Regions from separate parts of the Salinicola sp. DM10 genome, predicted to be linked through region 2. Evidence: predicted binding sites of a transcription regulator. Region 2 holds the regulator's gene; each other region holds the start of a gene.
The links. Region 2 encodes sigma-54, which starts transcription at its own class of promoters, with help from an activator protein. Its sites were predicted from a motif close to TGGCACNNNNNTTGCTNT; they were not measured.

Region 1 (3,235 bases), on a different contig from region 2:
GCCGCGCCCGGCAGCGAGGCGACGCGGGGCAGTTTCAACAGCACGGCGTAGCTCGCCGCCGCCACGATGACACCCACCAGCGGCGGCAGTACCGGGGAGAGGTAGGCCGTTGCCGAGGCGATCACGTAGGCGGCCAGCCCGGTCCCGTTGAAGGCGGGCAGGCGCACCTCGGCCAGCGCCGGGTAGCGGCCCTTATGCCGGAGCCAGAAGTCCGCCATGATCACGCCGCCGATCGGCGGGATGAAGGTGCCGAGCAGCACCAGAAACGGAATCAGCAGATCGTACATGCCGCCCACGGCCAGCACGGTGCCGATGGCGGCGCCGGCTACGGTGACTACCCGGCGCTTGTCGGTACGCAGCAAGTTGCAGCCGGCCACGGCGAAGTTGTAGATGGTGTTGTCCTGGGTGGTCCAGATGTTGAGGAACAGCATCAGCACGGCCAGCGTCACGAAGCCCTGTGCCAGCAGCACATCGACGATATCCGCCTGCTGGTAGATCATCGCGCCCAGCGCTCCGGTCAGCACCATCAGGCCATTGCCGACGAAGAAGGCGCCGAGCGTCGCGATTACTGCAATCCTGGGGGTACGCGCGAAACGGCTCCAGTTGGTGGCCTGGGTGCCGCCGCTGATGAAGGTGCCGATCACCACGGTGATGGCGGCGGCGACGCTCATGTGCTCGCTGGGTGTTTGGCCCGCCAGGCCGGAGAGCCCGCCCACGTCCACCATGCCGGTGTAGAGGCTGATCAGGATGAACAGCAGCATCGCTGGCACGGCGACCCGGGACAGCAGGTCGAGCCCGCGAAAGCCGATCATTGCGGTGATGCAGAAGGCCAGGCCGAACAGCACCATCAGCGGCGTCTCGAGCGCTGCCGACAGGCCCAGCGTCTTGACCAGCACCACGGCGATGGTGGCGGTGCCCCAGGCGTACCAGCCGATTTGGGTGAAGCCGAGGAGGGCGTCGGAGAGCTTGCTGCCCACCTCGCCGAAGCAGAAGCGCCCCATCAGCACCGAGTTGAGGCCGCTCTTGCAGGCGATATAGGCCAGTGCCGCCGCGTAGGTGCCCAGCAGCAGGTTGCCGATGAGGATCACCCATAGCAGCTGGCCGAACGAGAAGGCGCTGCCGAGGGAGCCGCCCGCCCACATGGTGGCGGTGAAGAAGGTGAAGCCGAGCAAGACCGCCGAGGTGGAGAGCAGCCCCTTGCGTTCGCTGGCGGGCACTTCGCTCAGTGGGTAATCCGAGGTTTCCATGACGTTCTCCGCATGACGTTGGCCTGAACCGGGGGATTTCCCCTCTACCTCTACCCTGTAGCAAGGCGCGTTCCACTCTCCGCCGAATGCCAAAAGACGCTGCACTATTGTCGGCTTTCGAGCGTCGAGAAAGCATGCCATCTGCAGGATTGGCCCGCGGCGGGGTTAGTCGGGTTGGGTGTCACTTGTGGTTAATGCACCATCCTGGTTCGTGCATGCGCCATTCGAGGGCAGGGCTCGCTGCGCACGGTGATACGCGGGCCACTGGTCGAGACTAAGCGTTCAGCCCGGCGCCGCGCTGACGAAAGGCGCGCGGCGTCATGCCGGTGCCGCGCTTGAAGAAGCGGGTGAAGTAGGTGGGTTCGGCGAAGCCCAGCCGCTCGCCGACCTGGGCGATGCTCTGCTGGGTATAGGTGAGCTGACGCTTGGCCTCCAGCAGCAGCCGCGCGTGCAGTAACTGCAGGGCGCTGTGACCGGTGAGCTGCCGGCACAGCGCGTTGAGATGGGCGTCGCCGATACCCAACTCGGCCGCCAGGTCGGGGATCGAGGGCTGCTCGGCGAAGCGGGTCTCGATCAGTTGCCGATAGCGCTCGAGATGGCGCTCGCCGCGTGCCTGACCCGACCTGGGCTGGCGCTGGCGGCGTCTCGCGCGGCGCCATAGCTGTAGCGTCACCGCGTCGATCAGGGTCGTCAACATCGCCTCGCGATCCTCCTGCGCGCCGCCCGGCGCACGCCGATACTCGCTGTCCAGCAGCGCGATCAGCTGTGTCAGCGGCGCGGCTTCCGGCTGCGCTGCCAGCGGATAGTGCATGGCAGCGTCGAGCACTTCGGCCTGGGGCAGGCGCGCGTGGAGACCTGCCACCAGCGGCTGCGCCAGGGTGACGATATGCCCTTGGGTCTGGGGCGAGAAGCGAAAGCCATGAATCACGGTGGCCGGCACGCAGATCATGGCCGGTGTGTCGATGGCGGTTTCCAGATCGCCCAGCCGTAGTTCGACCTGGCCCTGGCGCAGTAACAGCAGGTGCATCAGGTCGGCATGGCGGTGTGGGCGGATATGCCAGGCGTAGAGCCGGCTGCGTTCGGCGATGGTCTCGCAGTGGAGCAGGTCCGGGGTGGGCCAGTGGCGGGTCTCGCCATAGAGCTGATAGGTGGGAACGGGCGTGGGCGTCACCATGCGCATGGCTCTCGCGTCGTAGGGGGCTGGGATCAGACTAAAGTCAGGTGCCTATCCTTGGAAATGATCATTTTGGCTAGGAATCTTGCCTTATCCAGTGGTAATCGATGGCGAACAATGGTGGTGAAAAGTGCCATTTCGGGCTCTGGCCCGCCATTGGAGGAGAGGCATCATGCGCACGCAAGTCGCGATCGTCGGCGCCGGCCCCGCCGGCCTGCTGCTGGGGCAGCTGCTGCATCGCCACGGCATCGATAACGTCATCGTCGAGCGACGTTCGGCGGATTACGTTCTGGGGCGCATCCGCGCCGGGGTGCTCGAACAGGGGATGGTCGATCTACTGCACGAGGCTGGGGTCGGAGCGCGGGTGGACGTCGAGGGCATTCCCCACGACGGTTTCGAGATGGCCCTGGGCGAGCGTCGGGTACGCGTCGATCTGGCCGCGCTGACCGGCGGCAAGCGGGTCACCGTCTACGGCCAGACCGAGGTCACCCGCGATCTGATGGCGGCTCGACGCGAGGCCGGACTGACCACGCTCTACCAAGCCGAAGAGGTATCGCTGCACGCCATCGAGAGCGAGTCGCCCTATCTCGAATGCCGTTACAACGGCGAGTCGATGCGCCTCGACTGCGACTATATCGCCGGCTGTGACGGTTTCCACGGCGTTTCGCGTCAATCCATCCCCACGACCACGCTCACTACCTTCGAGCGCGACTATCCGTTCGGCTGGCTGGGGCTGCTCGCCGATACCCCGCCGGTGCATCACGAACTGATCTATTCGCGTCACCAGCGCGGCTTTGCGCTGTGCAGCATGCGC
Region 2 (3,235 bases):
ATGATCGTGGGGCTGGTCAAATCCGACGCCGGCAGCGTGCATATCGACGATCGCGACCTGAGCCGCGCGCCGATGCACGAGCGCGCCCGTGCCGGCATCGGCTATCTGCCGCAGGAGGCCTCGATCTTCCGCAAGCTCAGTGTCGCCGACAACATCATGGCCATCCTGGAGACGCGCAAGGATCTCGACCGCGCCGGGCGCCGCGAGCGCCTGGAGCAGCTGCTGGGCGATTTCCACGTCGACCATATCCGCGACAACCTGGGCATGTCGCTCTCCGGTGGCGAGCGGCGCCGGGTGGAGATTGCCCGGGCACTGGCCACCGAGCCCGCCTTCGTGCTGCTCGACGAACCTTTCGCCGGGGTCGACCCGATCTCGGTGGGCGATATCAAGAACATCATCCGCCAGCTGCGCGATCGCGAGATCGGCGTGCTGATCACCGATCACAACGTGCGCGAAACGCTGGATATCTGCGACAACGCCTACATCGTCGGCGATGGTCAGATCATCGCCGAGGGGCGCCCGGAAGCGATTCTCGACAACCAGCGGGTGCGGGATGTCTATCTGGGGCACGAGTTCCGCCTCTAAGGTCGCGCCGCCCCCTTCCCAGCCCGCTGCGTCACCGCAGCGGGCTGCTCCCTCTCGAAGCCACCAACGCCCCATCCGAACGCACCGTGGCATAATTCTTGCATAAAGTTAGCGCTCAAAGCGTTGCATCCCCCGCAGGCAGTCAGTAACGTAAGGGCATCCTATCGACCGGCGGCCACCGCCGCCCCCTTGCGTGTCCATGCCATGTCCATGAAACCTTCACTGCAACTGCGCGTCGGCGCCCAACTGACGATGACGCCACAGCTGCAGCAGGCGATTCAGCTGCTGCAGCTGTCGACGCTCGATCTGCGCCAGGAGATCCAGCAGGCGCTCGAGACCAACCCCATGCTCGAGCTGGACGAAGAGTACGCCGAGCAGGCAGTCAGCGAGACGCCCGAGGCGGAGTGGGCCAGCGACATCCCCGAGGAGCTCGCCCTCGACAGCGAGTGGAGCGATACCTACCAGGACATCGCCCCCAGCGCCGCCCCGGCCAGCGCCGACGAATGGCCGGACCTGGAGCGCAACGCAGCCGACACCACGCTCCACGACCATCTCAACTGGCAGCTCGCCATGGGCGAATTCGACGCCCAGGAGCGCCTCATCGGCGAGTGCCTGATCGATGCCATCAATGCCGACGGCTACCTCGACGGCACGCTCGACGAGCTCACCGCGGGCCTGCGCGAGCAGTACCCGGGGGCGGTCACCAGCGCCGATGTCGAACGCATGCTGCTGCGGCTGCAGCAGTTCGACCCCACCGGCGTGGGCGCCCGCGACCTGCGCGAATGCCTGCTACTGCAGCTCGGCGCCCTGCCCGCTGACACCCCGCTGCTGCCCCAGGCCAAGCGGCTGGTGCGCCAGTTCCTGGAGGCGCTGGCCGGCGACGACCGACGCCAGCTCAAGCGCCGCCTGCGCCTCGACGACGCCGAACTCGAGCGCGTCGTCGCCACCATTCGCACCCTCGACCCGCGCCCCGGCCAGGCCTTCGACCACGGCCAGCAGGACTATGTGATTCCCGACCTGGTGGCCCGCCTGACTCAGGACGGCTGGCGCATCGAACTCAATGCCGAGGCACTGCCGCGGCTGCGCATCCAGCCCGACTACGCCGCGCTGATCCGGCGCGCCGACAAGAGCGACGACAACACCTTCCTGCGCCAGCACCTGCAGGAGGCACGCTGGCTGATGAAGAGCCTCTCCAGCCGCAACGACACCCTGCTGCGAGTGGGTCGCGAGATCATGGCGCGCCAGGTCGACTTCCTCGAGCGCGGCGAAGAGGCGATGAAACCGCTGATCCTGGCCGACATCGCTACCAGCGTCGACATGCACGAATCCACCATTTCGCGGGTGACCACGCAAAAGTTCATCCACACCCCGCGCGGGGTGTTCGAGCTCAAGTACTTCTTCTCCAGCCAGGTGGGCCAGCGCGGTGAGAGCGACAGCGTCTCCAGCACCGCGATTCGGGCACGCCTCAAAAAGCTGATCGGCGAGGAGTCGCCGCGCAAGCCGCTCTCCGACAGCAAGCTGGTGGAGCTATTGGCGCAGGCCGACATCAGTGTCGCCCGGCGCACCGTGGCCAAGTATCGCGAGGCCATGGGCATCCCCGCCTCCAGCGAACGCAAGCGACTGTCTTGAATGGACTTTTAGAATTCACGCCAGCCCGCGGCGATCAATCGCCCGCGATCCCTTTGCAGCGCGGAGAAAAGGGTTACAATCAGAGGTGCCACATAAGCCGCAACAGGAGCGCGCCATGCAAGTGAACGTCACCGGCCATCACGTCGAACTGACCGACGCCCTGCGGGACTACGTCGACGAGAAACTCGCACGTCTGGAGCGCCACTACGACAACATCACCAACGTTCAGGTGACGTTGAGCATCGAGAAAGAGCGTCAGCAAGCGGCTTGCACGCTACACGCAGCGGGCGGCGACATACATGCCGAAGCCAGCGACATCGACATGTATGCCGCGATCGACGCCCTGACCGACAAGCTGGATCGCCAGCTGGTCAAACACAAAGAGAAGGCACAGGCCCGCGCGCAAGGCGCAGGCGCCCGTTAATTCCCCGATGATCACTCTGGAAACCATTCTGCCCCCCGAACGCACCCTCTACGGTGTGACGGGGGGCAGCAAAAAGCGTCTGCTGGAATTCTTCAGCACCTTCATCGCCCAGAATACGCCCAGCCTGGACAGTCAGGAGGTGTTCAGCCGCCTGATCGGGCGCGAGCGCCTGGGCAGTACCGGCATCGGCAACGGGGTCGCCATTCCGCACGCGCGCAGCCCGCACTGCAAGACGCCGTTGGCCGGCTTCATGCGCCTCGAGGATGCCATCGACTTCGATGCCATCGACGGCGAGCCGGTGGATCTGGTGTTCGTGCTGCTGGTCCCGGAGGAGGCAGACGATGCCCATCTTTCGCTGCTGGCCGAGGTCGCCGGCATCATGAATCAAGGCAGCGTGCGCCAGAAGCTGCGTCAGGCCGGCTCGCAGCGCGCGCTCCACGACACGCTGGTCGACGCCATCCGCCATCACCAGGACAGCGAAGACGGATAGGGACTGCATGCGACTCGTCATCATCAGCGGCCGCTCGGGGTCGGGGAAATCCATTGCGCTGCAGGCGCTCGAGGATCTCGGTTACTACGCCATCGACAACCTGCCGG
Region 3 (3,235 bases), on a different contig from region 2:
CTGCCCGGCGACTCTCTAGCTCGAACGAACACCGTAACCGGTGGGCTCTATCTTAAACATACACCGCGATGGGCGGGAATGAAAAAAGGCCCCCCGAAGGGGGCCAGGGGAGCACGCCAGCTCACTCGGTGAATCGGCTCACTTCTTGCCGACGTTGAATTCAGGATAGGCCTCCATACCGCACTCGGCGATATCGACACCTTCGTACTCTTCTTCTTCGGAGACGCGCAGGCCCATGACCGCCTTGAGGATGCCCCAGACCACTAGGCTGGCGATGAACACCCAGGCGAAGATCGAGGCGATACCCAGCAGCTGCGCGCCGAAAGAGGCATCGGTGTTGGAGAACGGCACCGCGATCAGGCCCCAGATGCCGACCACGCCGTGCACCGAGATAGCGCCGACCGGATCATCGATCTTGAGCTTGTCGAGGCTCACGATGGCGAACACCACCAGCAGGCCACCGACCGCACCGATCAGCGTCGCACCCAGCGCGGTGGGGGCCAGCGGCTCGGCAGTGATCGCGACCAGGCCGGCCAGGGCACCGTTGAGGGCCATCGTCAGGTCGGCCTTGCGGAACCACAGCTTGGCCAGGATGATCGCGGCGATCACGCCACCGGCAGCGGCGGCGTTGGTGTTGACGAACACCTGGGCGACCGCGTTGGCTTCATCGACGTTGGAGACCATCAGCTCGGAGCCACCGTTGAAGCCGAACCAGCCCAGCCACAGGATGAAGGTACCCAGAGTGGCCAGCGGCAGGTTGGCGCCCGGAATGGCATAGATGGCGCCGTTCTTGCCGTACTTGCCCTTGCGCGCACCCAGCAGCAGCACGCCGGCCAGCGCGGCGGTGGCGCCACACAGGTGGACCACACCTGAGCCGGCGAAATCCTGGAAGCCAGCGGCGTCGAGGAAGCCACCGCCCCATTTCCAGTAGCCCTGCACCGGGTAGATGAAGCCGGTCATCACCACCGCGAAGGCCATGAACGCCCACAGCTTCATGCGTTCGGCCACGGCGCCGGAAACGATCGACATGGCGGTAGCGACGAACACCACCTGGAAGAAGAAGTCGGAGCGGGCCGAGTAGTAGACGTCGCCGCCGCTGCTCATGACGTCACTGACGCTGTGCTCGGCGCCGATCAGGAAGCCCAGGCTGGGGATGACGCCGCCGCTCTCGCTGGAGTACATGATGTGGTAGCCGACCAGCAGGTACATGGTACAGGCGATGGCGTAGAGGACGACGTTCTTGGTCAGGATCTCGGTGGTGTTCTTGGCGCGCACCAGGCCCGCCTCGAGCATGGCGAAACCGGCCGCCATCCACATCACCAGGGCGCCGGTCACCAGGAAGTAGAAGGTGTCGAGCGCATAGGATAGTTGTACGACTTGATCGTTCATTCTGTGTGTCTCCTCGTTCCGCGCCGTTTTATACGGCGTCGGCCCCGCGTTCTCCGGTGCGAATCCGGATGACGTCTTCGAGTGGCGTGACGAACAGCTTGCCGTCACCGATCTTGCCGCTGTTGGCGGCCTCGCGGATGGCGTCTAGGACCCCGTCGACGCGGTCGTCCTCGACGGCGACCTCGATCTTCACCTTGGGCAGGAAGTCGACGACATATTCCGCGCCGCGATAGAGTTCGGTGTGGCCTTTCTGACGGCCGAAGCCCTTCACCTCGGTGACGGTGATGCCCTGGACGCCGTTATCGGCCAGCGCCTCGCGCACGTCATCGAGCTTGAAGGGTTTGATGATGGCGGTGATGAGCTTCATCCCTTGTCTCCCGTAGTCGGCTTGCGCCTGAACGGACTACGCAGAAGCCATGCCAGTCGGTAATAACGTCTTTACAATCATTCACTTAATTTGAGAGCGCGGGGCGGAAGCGCGCGGTTAGCCGAACGTGGGCCGACTCTTCGCACCAAATTGATGCGTACACCGCGTGCCGTTGCACTGAGAAGGCGCGCCGGCTGATCGTGCCGCTTGCAAGCATCTGGCGCGGGCGCCAGTGGCGCAGTTTGCGTATGCTGAAGGGCAGTCACGAATCAGGAGATCACACCATGTCGACACACGACCGTTTCGAGCGTCTGGCCAAGCAGATCGGCGACAAGCTGCAGGGTGCCTCCCAGGCCCCGGGCGACATCCAGCGCAACGTCCAGGGGGTGCTACGCGGCGCCATGGAGCGCATGGATATCGTCTCGCGCGAGGACTTCGACATCATGATGGACGTGCTCACCCGCACCCGGGAGCGGGTCGAGGCGCTGGAAGCCCAGGTGGCGGCGCTCGAGAACGCCCTGCACAGCGAGTGCGCCTCCCAGCCCGACACGACGCTGGCCGAGGACGACACCGACGGCAGCCGCGATGGCGTACAGCCCTGAGCGGGGTGATGGATAGCCCTGAGCGAGGTGATGGACAGCCCTGAGCGGGTTGGTGAACAGCCCTGAGCGGGGTGATAGACAGCCCTGAGCGGGGGGATGAATAGCCCTCTGATCGGAGTCTTGACGCACCTGCGCTAAAGGGTCAGGCGGTAAAGGCGATAACAGGATAATCGGCCCCTTATCCTGTTTGGGCCGGCGGTGACGAGCCGCCGGCCCGCCTGTGTCCCGGGCATCGGCCGGGACGCGCCGTCACGGAGGCGAAATGACCCTAGCCATCGTGCGCACGCGCGCCAGCCTCGGGCTCGAGGCGCCGCAAGTGCTGATCGAAGTGCACCTCAGCAACGGCCTGCCGGGGGTGACCCTGGTGGGGCTGCCGGAGACCGCCGTGCGCGAGAGCCGGGAGCGGGTGCGCAGCGCGCTGCTCACCGCCGGTTTCGAGTTTCCCACTCGTCGTATCACTCTCAATCTGGCGCCCGCAGACCTGCCCAAGGATGGCGGCCGCTTCGACCTGCCGATCGCCCTGGGCATCCTGATGGCTTCCGGCCAGATACCGGTAGAGGCTGCTCAGCAGCTCGAGGTGGTCGGCGAGCTGGCGCTGGATGGCACGTTGCGCCCTGTCACCGGCGTACTGCCGACGGCGTTGGCCGCACGGGCCGCCGGGCGGGGGCTGATCGTGCCCGCGGCCAATGCCGACGAGGCGGCCCTGGCCGAGGGGTGCGAGGTGTTCGCGGCGGGGCATCTGCTGGCGGTGGTGGGGCATCTACTGGGCCGTGAGCGGCTCGCGGCGCACCAACTTGGGACACCGCCGCGCGCCGAGATGGTTCAGCCCGACATGGCCGACGTCAAAGGTCAGCACCAGGCGCGCCGGGCGCTGGAA

Region 1: the regulator sigma-54 is predicted to act here: its motif matches at 1,305-1,322, upstream of codB (cytosine permease).
Region 3: the regulator sigma-54 is predicted to act here: its motif matches at 1,794-1,811, upstream of J0A90_RS12180 (P-II family nitrogen regulator).

What each region holds. Positions count from the first base shown of each region.
Region 1 is NZ_JAFLEN020000005.1:82,240-85,474, reverse strand. It holds gene codB (cytosine permease) at 1-1,247, opposite strand, end outside; gene J0A90_RS15735 (helix-turn-helix domain-containing protein) at 1,522-2,421, opposite strand; gene pobA (4-hydroxybenzoate 3-monooxygenase) at 2,594-3,235, shown strand, end outside.
Region 2 is NZ_JAFLEN020000002.1:516,605-519,839, reverse strand. It holds gene lptB (LPS export ABC transporter ATP-binding protein) at 1-585, shown strand, start outside; gene J0A90_RS10990 (RNA polymerase factor sigma-54) at 790-2,214, shown strand; gene hpf (ribosome hibernation-promoting factor, HPF/YfiA family) at 2,330-2,638, shown strand; gene J0A90_RS10980 (PTS sugar transporter subunit IIA) at 2,649-3,128, shown strand; gene rapZ (RNase adapter RapZ) at 3,136-3,235, shown strand, end outside.
Region 3 is NZ_JAFLEN020000003.1:125,890-129,124, reverse strand. It holds gene J0A90_RS12185 (ammonium transporter) at 139-1,389, opposite strand; gene J0A90_RS12180 (P-II family nitrogen regulator) at 1,418-1,756, opposite strand; gene J0A90_RS12175 (accessory factor UbiK family protein) at 2,041-2,358, shown strand; gene J0A90_RS12170 (YifB family Mg chelatase-like AAA ATPase) at 2,621-3,235, shown strand, end outside.